4 regions of the Bacillus sp. Bwzl_19 genome follow, and region 1 is predicted to be linked to each of the others. Evidence: riboswitches for the same ligand, from Rfam matches in the RefSeq annotation. Region 1 holds a riboswitch; each other region holds the start of a gene.

Region 1 (3,211 bases):
ATCGCAGAAGTTATGTGGTCATAACCCGGAGCAATATCAGTCGTTAATGGCCCGAGCGTGTAAAAAGGTGCCTCTTTACAAATTTCCAGCTGCTTGTCCATGTTTTCCTTAATTTTATGCAACGGCACATGGCCCGGTCCTTCAATCATCACTTGCACATCATGCGTCCATGCGATTTCCGTCAATTCTCCGAGAGTCTCCAATTCAGCAAATTGCGCTTCATCATTGGCATCCGCAATCGAACCGGGACGCAGCCCGTCACCAAGAGAAAAAGCAATATCATATGTCTTCATGATTTCACAGATTTCTTCAAAATGCGTGTACAGAAAGCTTTCCTGATGATGAGCAAGGCACCATTGCGCCATAATCGCCCCGCCGCGGGAGACGATCCCCGTCGTGCGTTTGGCCGTTAACGGGACGTAACGAAGCAATACGCCGGCATGGATGGTGAAATAATCCACGCCCTGCTCCGCCTGCTCAATCAGTGTGTCACGATAAATTTCCCACGTTAAATCCTCGGCAGCGCCATTTACTTTTTCAAGCGCCTGATAAATCGGCACCGTCCCCACAGGCACGGGGGAATTGCGGATGATCCATTCACGTGTCGTATGAATGTCTTTTCCCGTCGATAAGTCCATCATCGTATCGGCGCCCCAGCGAATCGCCCACGTCATTTTTTCGACTTCTTCTTCGATAGAAGATGTAACAGCCGAGTTGCCGATATTTGCATTGATTTTCACATGAAAATTCCGGCCGATAATCATCGGCTCGCTTTCCGGATGGTTGACGTTAGAAGGAATAATCGCCCGGCCGCTCGCCACCTCTTCCCTGACAAATTCGGGAGAAACATGCTCGCGTATTGCGATAAACTCCATTTCCGGCGTAATAATGCCCTTTCTCGCATAATGTAATTGTGTTATGTTTTTCCCTGCCTTGGCCCGCCGCGGCTTCCGCTGTAAACCGGGGTATTCGGCAGTATGATCTTCTTTTTTATAGCCGTTATCCTCAGGCTTCACAGTCCTTCCGGCATATTCCTCTGTATCGCCGCGCCCGGTTATCCACTCTGTGCGGAGCGGCCTCAGGCCTTCATGAATATGAATCTGTACATCCGGGTCTGTATACGGTCCGCTCGTATCATAAACACGGACCGGCGGATTCTCCTCTTCACCGAACGCCCCCGTTGTTGCACTGAGGCTGATTTCACGCATCGGCACTCGTATGTCAGGCGAAGAACCCTTAACATAAACCTTTTTACTGCCTGAAAAACTCGACATAATAGAAATGTTCGCTTGCTGTACTGATTGATTTTGCATACAAATCTCTCCTTTATCATTTGAATAACAGAACCAAGCTCAGCACCAGCACAAAAAACCGGGTTCTCTATAGAACCCGGTTTTGCAGTCAGAAAGAAACTATTATTGTTTCATCAACAATAATAAAACCTTTACTTCCCCACGCTGGTACGAACCAGATCAGGTCCAAAGGGTTAAGAAGCCGCCGCTTCTCTCTCAGCCCGCTCAGACGGGCACCCCCAGTAACTATGAATTTCGGTTTCATCGTAACATAAGTTGCATACAAAAAAAAGTATATTATTAAAATTCAGATAACGAAACGGTCTTAAGCTCTGTTTCCCTAACGCCTTCTTCGGTATCAAAAACCCGATACCCCTTTGCCGTTTTCCAGGAAGAGACAGCTTGGAACAGCTGACCGTCTTTATAATGCAGCGCAGCGCCGTCATCAGCGGCATAGCCCTCCCGGAGTTTCTTTTCTGAAATCAGACGGTGATACGCCGGTCTGCGCTCCGCCTCTCCGTTATAGTGAGGACAAAAGCTGCCCGGCAAAAACCCTAAAGCCCGCAGCTCTCTCAAATCTCCCGCTGAATCCGTCACACCTTCTTCAAACCAGCAAATCGCCCCGGCGCTGAGACCTGCCAAGATGATGCCGCTTTCCCAAGCCTCACGAAGAATAAGGTCAAGCCCCCACTCTTTCCATAAGACAAGCATATTACGGGTATTGCCGCCGCCGACATATATAATATCCTTCTTCATGAGAAAAGATCTGAGGTCAGAACGAGGCGGTTTAAACAGCGACAAGTGATCCGGCTCACACTCCAGCTTATGAAAGGCCTGATAAAACCTGGCGATATAATTCTCCGAATCTCCGCTTGCCGTCGGCAAAAAACAAACTCTCGGCTCTGATCTCACCGACTGCTCCAAAATATATTGATCCAGCACAAGATGATCCGGCTCCATGGAAAACCCCCCGCCGCCCAATGCAATAATCTGCTTCATCGTCCTCACCTCTTTTTTCTCAAGTATAACTTAAAAAGGCGTTATCCCATTCCGGATGCCGCCTTCAAATTATTTCTTTGTTATCTGAAAAATGAAAAGACACCGTATAAAACAACGGAGATCCCTGCAGCGATAAGCGCCGGAACAAGCTTCGAACGGGCATACTTCACAACATCGATCCCCAAAACCGTACAGGTTGTCACCGTATTATCACTGAGAGGGGAAGCAAACGCTCCAAATGTTCCGCTGGCAAAAACGGCCCCAATCGCTAATAATAAGCTGGTATGCGACTGAACCGCCAGCGTCACGCCGAGCGGCATTAAAAGCCCCCAAGTCCCCCAGGATGATCCGATAAAATAGGATATAACCGCTCCAAGTATGAAAAGAGATGGCGCAATAAACATATGTGGGATCCATGACGTTAAATGAGAAGTAACATATTTCGAAAAACCCAGATCCTCAGATACTGCTGTTACGGCCCAAATCAGCGATAACATAATTATAACGTTTACCAATTCGTTTCCGCCCTTAATAAAATGCGTCACAAGCTCGCTTGCGTGAAAACGCTGAAACATAAAAAGAGCAAATGCTGCAATAACCGCTGCCAATAAAGCGGTTAACATGACGCCAAGCATATCGCTTTTGATAAAAGCATTCAAAAACCCTTGTGCTTTTGAATGGCCGTCCCACCAGCTGAGAAACAGTGTTAACAGTAAAAACAGCCCGATTGGAATGATTAAATTCCACGGCCGAATCGGTGTTTCCTTAATATAAGCACGGTGCGCCGAATCTAACTCCTCCTGCTGGTCAGCATGTACATCCCCGCTCTTTTCGAACATCCCCGTATGTCCTCCGTGAATATCCGGGATCGTCCCTGTTTCCATGTTAAATGAGCCGGAGCCTTTTGAAAGCAATACACC
Region 2 (3,211 bases), 500 kb from region 1:
AAGCGCGGCGGCCCGGGGGCAGGGAAGAGCCGGTACAGGTTTATGAAACAGGCTTTCTTTGCACAATGTAAAAGGAATGTTGACGTATTTCTGCAATGGGATTACCCGCGGAATCGGAATGCCGAGCCGCGTCAGCTCTTCAAGCTTTGTTTCAAAGACAGCGTCCGTCTCTCCTTCCATCACTATCTGACCGGTTTCGTCAAGGACAATCGTCCTGTCCATCCACGGAACCCAATGATCAAGCTGATGCTCGATTACGAGAAGGCCGAAGTTTCTTTTGGCTTGAAGTTCTTTGATCAGCCGCACAAATTCACGGACGGAATATGGATCAAGCTGTGCCGTCGGTTCGTCCAAAATAATGAGTTCCGGATCCATCGCAATGATACAGGCGAGCGCCACTTTTTGTTTTGAACCGCCTGACAGCGAGGCGATCGTTCGTGTTTTCAGATGAGTGATTTCTAATTTTTCCAAAACGTCATCAATGATGGTATCCATATCTTCTTTTGTATATTGCAAATTTTCCAGACCGAAGGCTATTTCATCTTCAACCGTCAGCATGCAAAACTGCTGATCGGGATCTTGAAACACTACGCCGATGGATGCAACGGCGGGTCCTGCCAAGTTTGAAAGCGGTGTTCCGTTTAAGGAAACGGTTCCCGTTTGAACCGCATCACAGGCTTCCGGGTACAGGCCGTTTAAACAAAGGGCGAGCGAGCTTTTGCCGCATCCGCTCGGTCCGAGCAATAAAGCCCGCTCTCCTTTGCGGAGCTGAAATGACACGTTTTGAAAAATCGGCTTCTCATCCTCATCATAAGAAAAGGTGAGACGGCGGGCTGATAGAAGGGGTTCAAATGCCTGCATCTTGGTTCACCTGTTTCTTTTTCTTCTTCAATTCTTTTCCGAGCGCCATGCCGTTCAGCACTCCCGTGTAAGCCAGCGCATCACTGATTGCTTTGCCGAGAAGGCCGGCAAGAAGCGCGCCTGAGACCAAACGGATGAGAAGCATGACGGTTAATAAACCCGGGTTCAAAACAGAGTATCCGGAAACGAACAAATCATAAATGAAGCTCGTTACAGAAGATCCCATACCGGATAAAAGAAGCACAGGCAGGGTATAAATCCGCCAGCGTGTCGCTAAAAAGACCGCTTCCGCCCCGATTCCCTGTGCGATGCCGATCAGAATCACCATCGGTCCTGACGGATTTCCGAGTAAGCATTCCACAAACGCGGCGATGATTTCAGAAACGAGCGCCGCACCCGGTTTTTGAATAATGTACGCGGCAATCACCGAGACGATAAACCAAATGCCGTAAATCGGTTCGTAGCTCATCCGGCCGAAAAACCCTGCCGCTATATTGCTTGCATGAGTTGATAATAAATAAATGACAGCGAATACAACACTGATGACGGACATGACGACAATTTCTCTCATTTTCCAATTTTTCATTCTGATCTCCTGCTTTCTTATCGGATAGTCCTATGTATGAAAGAGTTGATTTTGTTACAGGCGGTTCATATTCCGTTTCATAATGCGGTGTCCTCCCCCGTTTTTTAATGAAAAATAAAAAACTGCATATCCGAGGGAATATGCAGCAGCAGAACGAAAACGCATGGAAAAGAACCCGCGCTCCGGTCAATCTGCACTTCCCCACGCTGGTATTATCCAGATCGGGTTATAAGGGATCAAAACACGCTTGCCGCATGTTTTATCTCAGCCGATAACAGCACCCCTAGTGCGTTTCCTATACAGTTTTTTATGATGACATCATCATAGTTGATCATGTCTGATTTGTAAACAGCCTTTCTCGAAAAGAGAGTTTGGAATCGGAACGGATGATCATTCATAAAGATAAGAAGAGTGTATATCACGCCCTTTTGATCAAAAGGAAACGGAGGACATCTATGTTTGTTCATACAGTGCAGTCTGGCGACTCGCTATTTTCCATCAGCAGAAAGTACGGATATCCTGTTGACAGCATCAGAAGCGTCAACGGGCTTGAGGAAACGAATATCGTTCCGGGGCAGGCGCTTTTGATCCCTCTTAATGAATATACGGTTCAGCCGAATGATACGTATGCCGTTATCGCAAGTAAGGCCTATGTGTCGCAGATGCAGCTGATGCAGGAAAACCCGGATATTCAGCCGAACCGGCTGCGGCCGGGTATGAAAGTGAAGATTCCTGATATATCTAACTATCTGGCAGGAACCCTGCAATTTTATGTCATTCGGACACCTGAAGCGGACAGAGAGTTAATCAATGATTTTGCGCCCTATTCATCAGCGATTTCTTTGTTTGAATATCATTTTGGCCCGAACGGAGATATCATTAATGATTTAAACGACAGAACCGCGATAGAAACCACATGGCAAAACAGAGTGCGGCCGCTTGCCGTCATCACGAATCTGACAGAAGGAGGATTCAGCCCGGAATTAGCTCATCAAGTCCTGCAAAACCCGACGGCGAGAACGAACCTCGTCAACAATATCGTCTATTTGACTGTAAGAAAGGGATACGGCGGTGTAAATATTGATTTTGAACGGGTCAGAGAAGCCGACCGGGATCTTTTTACCGGATTTCTCCGGCAGTTAAAAACCAGGCTCTCGGAGCACCAGCTCGCGTTAACGATATCGGTTCCGGCGAAAACAAGTGAAGCAGTGCCGTGGCTGAGGGGATATGATTACGGCGGAATCGGAGCTGTCGTCGATTATATGTTTATTATGGCATACGATTGGCACCACGCCGGCAGTGAGCCGGGAGCCGTGGCGCCTTTGACAGAGGTCAGAGACACCATCAATTTTGCCATCAGCAGGGTACCGAGAAGAAAAGTGATTCTCGGTGTTCCGCTGTACGGGTATGATTGGGTGATTCCGTACCGCCCCGGAACAGTCGGATCCGCCATCTCCAATCAGCGCGCCATGGAAACATCCATGAAGCATCAATCAGTGATCCGTTATTCCCAGCAGGATCGTTCCCCTTATTTTCGGTATACTGATGAAAATGGGAGAACGCATGAAGTATGGTTTGAGGATGTGCGGAGCATGAGTGAAAAAATGGTTCTCGTGCGGCAGTACGGACTGCAGGCGATCGGTGCGTGGCAGTTAACGCTCGGCTTCAAACCGGGACCGTGGCTGCTGCGGAACTTTTTCACGATCCGAAAAATATAGCTGTATGTCCGCTTCACCTGGTGATTTTTTCTTTTCTATGATAACG
Region 3 (3,211 bases), 690 kb from region 1:
CGATGCTGCCGAGTTTTTTTCCGTTCGACACGTTTACCACATCTTTTATTTGAAATTCAGATATGCTGATCATTCGTATCACGCCCTTCGCCCATTCTTTTTCCTATTATATGAACGGCCGGGCTGAACCTTGTCACATCGGGCAATCTTTTTTGCGGCTGCACCAGGTGAGGATAAAGCTCAGCATGACTTTCGTATAGTCTATAAGCTCATCAACGGACACTTCCTCGTTTACGGAGTGGGCGTTTTTTAAATCACCGGGCCCGTATATTACACTCGGAATCCCGGCATTATAAAGCCACCCTCCGTCAGTTACGGTTTGGGAAACATCAATGACCGGCTCCTGTTTTTTGACGGCTGAGTGTGAGGCCGCCAGGACAGAAACTGCCGGATGCTCCGGGTCGATTTCAAGCGCCGGGAACACCTCGCCTCTGTCTTCAATCATGGAAGAGCCGCCCCATTTGAACACCGGCCTGTTCTCCCTGAGCCACAGATCGCTGTCAGAGACACGATTTATATAGTCTTCGATTTCAGCGGCTGCTTGTTCGTGTGTTTCGTTCGGATAAAAGTGGACGGTAATCCATAATCTGCATTCATCGGCGACAAACGCTGCGTGCCTTCCCCCTTCAATGACGGCGGGGTTGATTGTATTGGTGCCGGGCGCAAAGCCGGGATAGCTTTTCGTTACCGCCCAGTGGCGCTCCAGCTCACCCAAGGCAGTGATGATTTTCGCCATTTTTTCGATTGCGCTCGCTCCGAATGCGCCACCGCCCGCATGAATCAGATTGCGCCTCATGCCGTCATGAAATGTTTTTTTGCTTTTCAATTCTATCCAGCCGGTGATTACACCGCCCTGCCCTTGAATATGCAGGCTGCTCGTATCGGCGACAACCGCAAAATCCGCGTAATAGCCGCGTTTGCAGCATTCCAGCGTCCCCGCCTCACCGACTTCTTCTCCGATCACAGACTGTACAATAAGGTCGCCCGCAAGCTTAATGCCCGCATCATGTATCAGCTGCAGAGCAAAAAGAACACACGCCAATCCCCCTTTCATATCAGCAGCGCCCCTTCCGATCAGCATGCCGTCTTTTACGAGCGGCTGAAACGGGTCAGTATCCCAGTCTTCACCCTGAACCTCGGCCACGTCAATGTGTCCGTTTAAAATCAGGCTTTGATGCCGGTTTGAATCCGTCCCTTTTAAAACGCCGACTACGTTCGGATCTTCCGGATACACATCCCACATATCGACCGAGCAGCCGGTTTCTTTTAAAAATCCGGCGACCCACTTCTGAGCTTCTGCCGTATTTCTTGCCGGCGGGGCCGGAGTCGGAAAGGCTATCAACCTTTCAGCAATATGTATTAAGTCGTCCCGCCGTTTTTCCGCCTGGTGCAGCAGCATGTCAAGCTGATTCATTGAAAATCTCTCCTTTGGCTGTATCAAAAAAACCGTTTCATCAAATGAAACGGGTAAAAAACGGATCTTCCTCCGCTTTTTTCACCGCTTCCCTCCGCCGGCATGATCCGGATCAGGTCCGTTAAGGGTTGAGACAAACGTCTCTCTCAGCTGCATGGCAGCACCCCCAGGGTGAACGTTATGTTATTTTACGGATGATGCCGCTTTTGCACGTGTTAAAAACGGGCGGCCGTTGTTCCATATGACATTGACAGGCATATCGAAAAACGCTGTAAGCCGCTCATCAGAAAGCATGTCTCTGATTTTCCCTGATGCGAACACCTCGCCTTGTTTTAAAAGCAGCGCCTGATCAAATACCGGCAGAATTTCTTCAGCATGATGGGTGACATAAAGGATGGACGGCGCATTTTCTTTTTCAGCGATAGACGTAATCGTGTCCAGCAGCTGCTCTCTTGCCATAAAATCCAGACCCGTCACGGGCTCGTCCAAAATCAGCAGTTCCGGATCAGCCATAAGCGCCCGCGCAATCAGCGCTCTTTGCCTTTCCCCCTGTGATAACGTCTCATACCTTCTGTCGGCGTAACTGATGGCGCCTAAATCCTTCAGAAGACCGATCGCTTTTTCCCTCACCTGTTCACTCGGGGTTTCGTACAGCCCGATTGAGGCGTACGCGCCGCTCAGGGCGATTTCAAAAGCGGAATCCGCGGCATATAATTTGTGCTGAAGTCCTGCTGAAACAAGGCCGATTTTCCTTCTGAGTCTGTCACCGAGCTCTGTTTTGCCGAAATGGTGGCCGAGCACCTGCATCTCTCCTGAAGTGGGGAAGTAATATGAGCATAACATATTCAGCAAAGCGGTTTTTCCGGCTCCGTTTAATCCGTACAGCACCCAATTTTCGTTTTTCTCAACGCGCCAGTTGATATCTTTCAAGATCCATTTGCCGTTTCTTTTTAATGATACATTGTCCAGATGTAAAATCATTGCGCTTTCCCCCGTTTATTTATTCAAATTTTCTTAAAACTTTTCATATTAGAATACATTACTTTTTTGCAGACGTAAACCGGCGCATGAAAAAAGCCTTTAACACAATGTTTAAAGGCTTTTTCCGTTATTGATGGATATTCTTATTCATTTGTTTAATGGCTGCCTTTTCAAGCCTTGAGACCTGAGCTTGGGATATGCCGATTTCTTCTGCGACTTCCATTTGGGTTTTCCCCTGGAAAAAGCGTTTTCGCAAAATCATTTTTTCCCGTTCGTTCAGTCGTCTCATGCCTTCTTTCAGAGCCAGCTCCTCAATCCATTGTGTATCCTTATTGCGCTCATCACTGATCTGGTCCATCACGTAGATCGGATCGCCGCCGTCATTATAAATCGGCTCAAACAGTGATACCGGATCTTGGATGGCGTCAAGGGCAAACACAATTTCTTCATGGGGCACTTCAAGAACTTTGGCGATTTCCTCTGCTGTCGGCTCCCTGCTTGTCTCACTGATTAACCGCTCTCTTACTTGAAGCGCTTTATATGCGATATCGCGAAGCGACCTCGAGACGCGGATCGGATTGTTATCCCGCAAATATCTGCGGATTTCTCCGATGATCATCGGTACAGCGTATGTTGAAAACTTAACATTATGGCTGAGGTCAAAATTATCAATGGATTTCATTAGTCCGATGCAGCCGACCTGAAATAAGTCATCAACATACTCTCCTCTGTTGTTAAACCTCTGAATGACGCTTAAGACAAGGCGCAGATTGCCGTTTACAAGCTTTTCCCTCGCTGAATCATCGCCCTCATCCT
Region 4 (3,211 bases), 270 kb from region 1:
GTTCTTTTGAGTCTTCGCCAGTTCATAAGAAATGGCGCACCCGATAATTCCGCCGCCGATAACCGCCGTTTCATAGTGCTTCTTCATAATCGGCCTCCCTTATTGCGCGTGCATACCGTTTTGCCGCTTCCTCAGGATTTTCAGCTGAGAAAATGCCTGACATGACGGCAATTCCGTCCGGTTTCGCCTGCTTTGCCTTTCCGATTGTCTGCAGTGTCACTCCGCCGATTGCGATTACGGGGATAGAAAGCGTGCTTTTAATATCTGAGAGCAGGCTGATGCCTCTTGCTTCAAGTCCTTGTTTACATTCGGTTTCAAATACATGGCCGAACACCACATAATCCGCATCTTCTTTTTCAGCTTGGACCGCTTCTTTCAGCGAATGAACCGAACGCCCGATATGAAGATGGGGAAATCTGTTTCGCACCTGTTTGACGGAAAAGCTGCGGGCCGGAAGCTGAACACGGTGTATATTGGCAAAAAGCGCGACATCCGCCCGGTCATTAATAACCAATTTGTCCTTATCGGCGCCGCCTTTTTTCAAAAGTGCCAAAAGCTGCATGATCTCTCCCGCTGTTTTGTCCCGCTCACGGATATGGATAAAGCTCACTTCATGCTGAATCGAAAGAATATCCTCCGCCAGCTCGGCAACGGGCTTGCGATTATCGGTTACCGCGTGCAGCTCCAAAGGACTCCACCTCTTTTCCGCCCTTTCCGGACCAGCCTTCTTTTTGATAAGCCATTCCCCAAAATTGATATTCATAATAGCTTGAAATCACAAAATTCTCTTTCATTTTCGCGCGGATTTCCTCTGTGCTGCTTTCAGCAATCTCGTTAAAACGGCTGATCTGTTCTTCGACTTGCTGTCTGAACCAGTCTCCGCCGTATGTGCCGATCCATTTTTCATAAATCGGATGTTCCGGTTTGCATTCCTTTAAGTGTTCGCCGACTTCATAATAAAGCCAATAGCAAGGCAGAAGCGCAGCTAAAATTTCTCCAAATTGGCCGCTCATCACCGATCTGTACATATGAGACGTGTAAGAATAAGCCGTCGGTGCCGGTTTAAAGGCCGCACGTTCTTCTTCTGTAATTCCTAAAAGCTCCGTAAACTCGCGGTGCAGCGCCATTTCTGCTTCATATGTACCCTGAGCGTGGCCTGCCATCCTGCCCGTCGTAAACAAGTCTTTGGCATATGCGGCTCCGAATGCCTGAACTTTTGCAAAATGTGTCAAGTAGTAGGAATCCTGCAGCACGTAATAGCTGAAACGGTCGATCGGCAGGCTTCCGTCACCGATTCCCGTTACAAACGGATGAACAAAACTTCCGTCCCACCATTCGGCTGCCGCCAGTCTGCACTCTTCAGAAAATGTCATTATGTCTTCCCCCCTGATAAAATAAAAAAACCACTTTCCCGCATCGGAAAAGTGGTTTGGAATTTATATGGATAAAAGGAACCCAAAAAAATACCGCTCCACTTCCCTACGCAGGTCTGAACCTGTTCAAGTTATGAGGGTCTAAAAGTCTCACTTTTATCTCAGCCCTTATGAAGGACACCCCTAGTGGTCATACGATTGATTATTTACTTGTTATGCCTTCTATCTTATCACGAATTGCAATTTGGTCAAGCTTCAAGAATGTTTCTCAGTTTCGACACGTAGTTACGCGAGCCCGTAACGATGAGACGGTCTCCTGTTTTCAGCCGCGTGTCTCCGTGCGGAACGATGCTGTCCACACCTCTGAAAATCCGGACGAAAATCACATCGCCCATCAGCGGAAATTCCCGGAGAATGATGCCGTTATACGCCGTGTTTTCCAGATTGATCTGATAAAGCGAAGACTCTTCGTTCGTCAGGAGGCTCATCACGCCGGGCGCCTCGATTAACGCGCGCAGCAGCGTTTTTGTAGACAGAAGGATAGAAAAAATACTGATGCCCTCTTCCTTCAGTTTTGTTTCATGTTCAACCGAGCCGACGCTCGCAATGATACGCTCAGTCCCTTTCTCTTTCGCGATTAAGGCGATTTCAGCGTTCACGTCTTCATTGCCCGTCGCCACTACAAGGATATCCGTTTTGAAAATATCGTGGGACTCAAGCGTGCCGGGCTCATAATCAGAAATGGTCTCAACCGAAAAAACGGATTCCGCAAGCTTTTCTCCGGCATTTTCCTGATCCACATGAACGACCCGAACTTCATATTCCTCATCAGGCAATTCCAGCGTCACCGGGAGCGTCATTTGATTTGCGCCGATAAATGTAATGCGCTTTTTCTCCTGCGGCGCACTTTGCCGTTTGTATAATTTTTTAAATCCGATCGGTGTGATGATGCTGGCAATAACCGCAACCAACGTCAGCGCGCCGGACATATTAGCGCTGATAATGTGGAGCCTTTCTCCGATCGTAGCCGCCGCGATGACAAGCGAAAGCGTGGATGTCAGCAAAAACCCCGAAGCAAACACGGTTCTTTTGTCATACCATTTCTTTAAATAAATCACCGGGAGCATTTTGCTGATAAACAGCGCAATCAGAAGCAGCGGGATCATCGTCAATATTTTCGGATCTTGGAAGAGCGTCCAAATGTCCAGTTTCACCCCGACCATGACGAAAAAGATCGGAATTAAAAACCCGTATCCGAATGAATCCAGCTGCTCCACCATCTCTTTATTCGGAGACAGAAGCGATACCAAAACGCCTGCTAAAAACGCGCCGAGAATATTTTCCGCCCCGAGAGATTCTGACAAAGCGACAAGCACGATAATCAGTGTGAAAATGGCTCTCGTGCCGATCTGAACGGTGCCTTTAGACATCGACTGCACAAATGAGCGGTGTTTAAAGATCCTGCCGAAGAAATACAGCACGACTCCCGCGGCAAAGAGAATCAAAAGAAGCCACATATTTCCGCTGTCTTCTCCGTAAAGAGAAGAGAAGAAAGCGAGCAGAATCATCGTAACCAAGTCCGCAATAACGGCGACAAGCAGAATGATCTGGCCGATGTTGGAGTTCATGATCCTTTCTTCTTTTAAGGTCGGAACCACCACTCCGAGTGATATCGTCGAAATAATAAGCGTCATTAAAAATGCGTTTTGAATAAAACCGGCTAAGACAAAGCCGTAGGACAGCAGCAATGATAAAATAAAGATGCCGAAAAATATAATCAGTGCGGCAGAAAACGTGTTGGGCGCTTCCTTGCCGTTCGGAAGGAATTGTTTTTTCTT

Evidence for each region. A riboswitch is a leader RNA that binds a small molecule or an ion and turns the genes downstream of it on or off. The one in region 1 is predicted to bind thiamine pyrophosphate.
Region 2: linked by a shared signal. The riboswitch ahead of ACW5MY_RS07355 (ECF transporter S component) and the one ahead of thiC (phosphomethylpyrimidine synthase ThiC) in region 1 are both predicted to bind thiamine pyrophosphate.
Region 3: linked by a shared signal. The riboswitch ahead of ACW5MY_RS08340 (acetylornithine deacetylase) and the one ahead of thiC (phosphomethylpyrimidine synthase ThiC) in region 1 are both predicted to bind thiamine pyrophosphate.
Region 4: linked by a shared signal. The riboswitch ahead of tenA (thiaminase II) and the one ahead of thiC (phosphomethylpyrimidine synthase ThiC) in region 1 are both predicted to bind thiamine pyrophosphate.

Annotation. Positions count from the first base shown of each region.
Region 1 is NZ_CM142729.1:884,961-888,171, reverse strand. Features, by position in the region: gene thiC (phosphomethylpyrimidine synthase ThiC) at 1-1,313, opposite strand, end outside; TPP riboswitch at 1,433-1,543, opposite strand; gene ACW5MY_RS04670 (Type 1 glutamine amidotransferase-like domain-containing protein) at 1,593-2,291, opposite strand; gene ACW5MY_RS04665 (Na+/H+ antiporter NhaC family protein) at 2,372-3,211, opposite strand, start outside.
Region 2 is NZ_CM142729.1:1,380,223-1,383,433, forward strand. Features, by position in the region: gene ACW5MY_RS07350 (ABC transporter ATP-binding protein) at 1-861, opposite strand, end outside; gene ACW5MY_RS07355 (ECF transporter S component) at 848-1,447, opposite strand; TPP riboswitch at 1,629-1,742, opposite strand; gene ACW5MY_RS07360 (glycosyl hydrolase family 18 protein) at 1,903-3,165, shown strand.
Region 3 is NZ_CM142729.1:1,572,870-1,576,080, reverse strand. Features, by position in the region: gene ACW5MY_RS08345 (YlmC/YmxH family sporulation protein) at 1-73, opposite strand, end outside; gene ACW5MY_RS08340 (acetylornithine deacetylase) at 134-1,414, opposite strand; TPP riboswitch at 1,487-1,592, opposite strand; gene ACW5MY_RS08335 (ABC transporter ATP-binding protein) at 1,598-2,395, opposite strand; gene sigG (RNA polymerase sporulation sigma factor SigG) at 2,523-3,211, opposite strand, start outside.
Region 4 is NZ_CM142729.1:1,155,335-1,158,545, reverse strand. Features, by position in the region: gene thiO (glycine oxidase ThiO) at 1-87, opposite strand, end outside; gene tenI (thiazole tautomerase TenI) at 71-688, opposite strand; gene tenA (thiaminase II) at 663-1,373, opposite strand; TPP riboswitch at 1,460-1,568, opposite strand; gene ACW5MY_RS06045 (monovalent cation:proton antiporter family protein) at 1,622-3,211, opposite strand, start outside.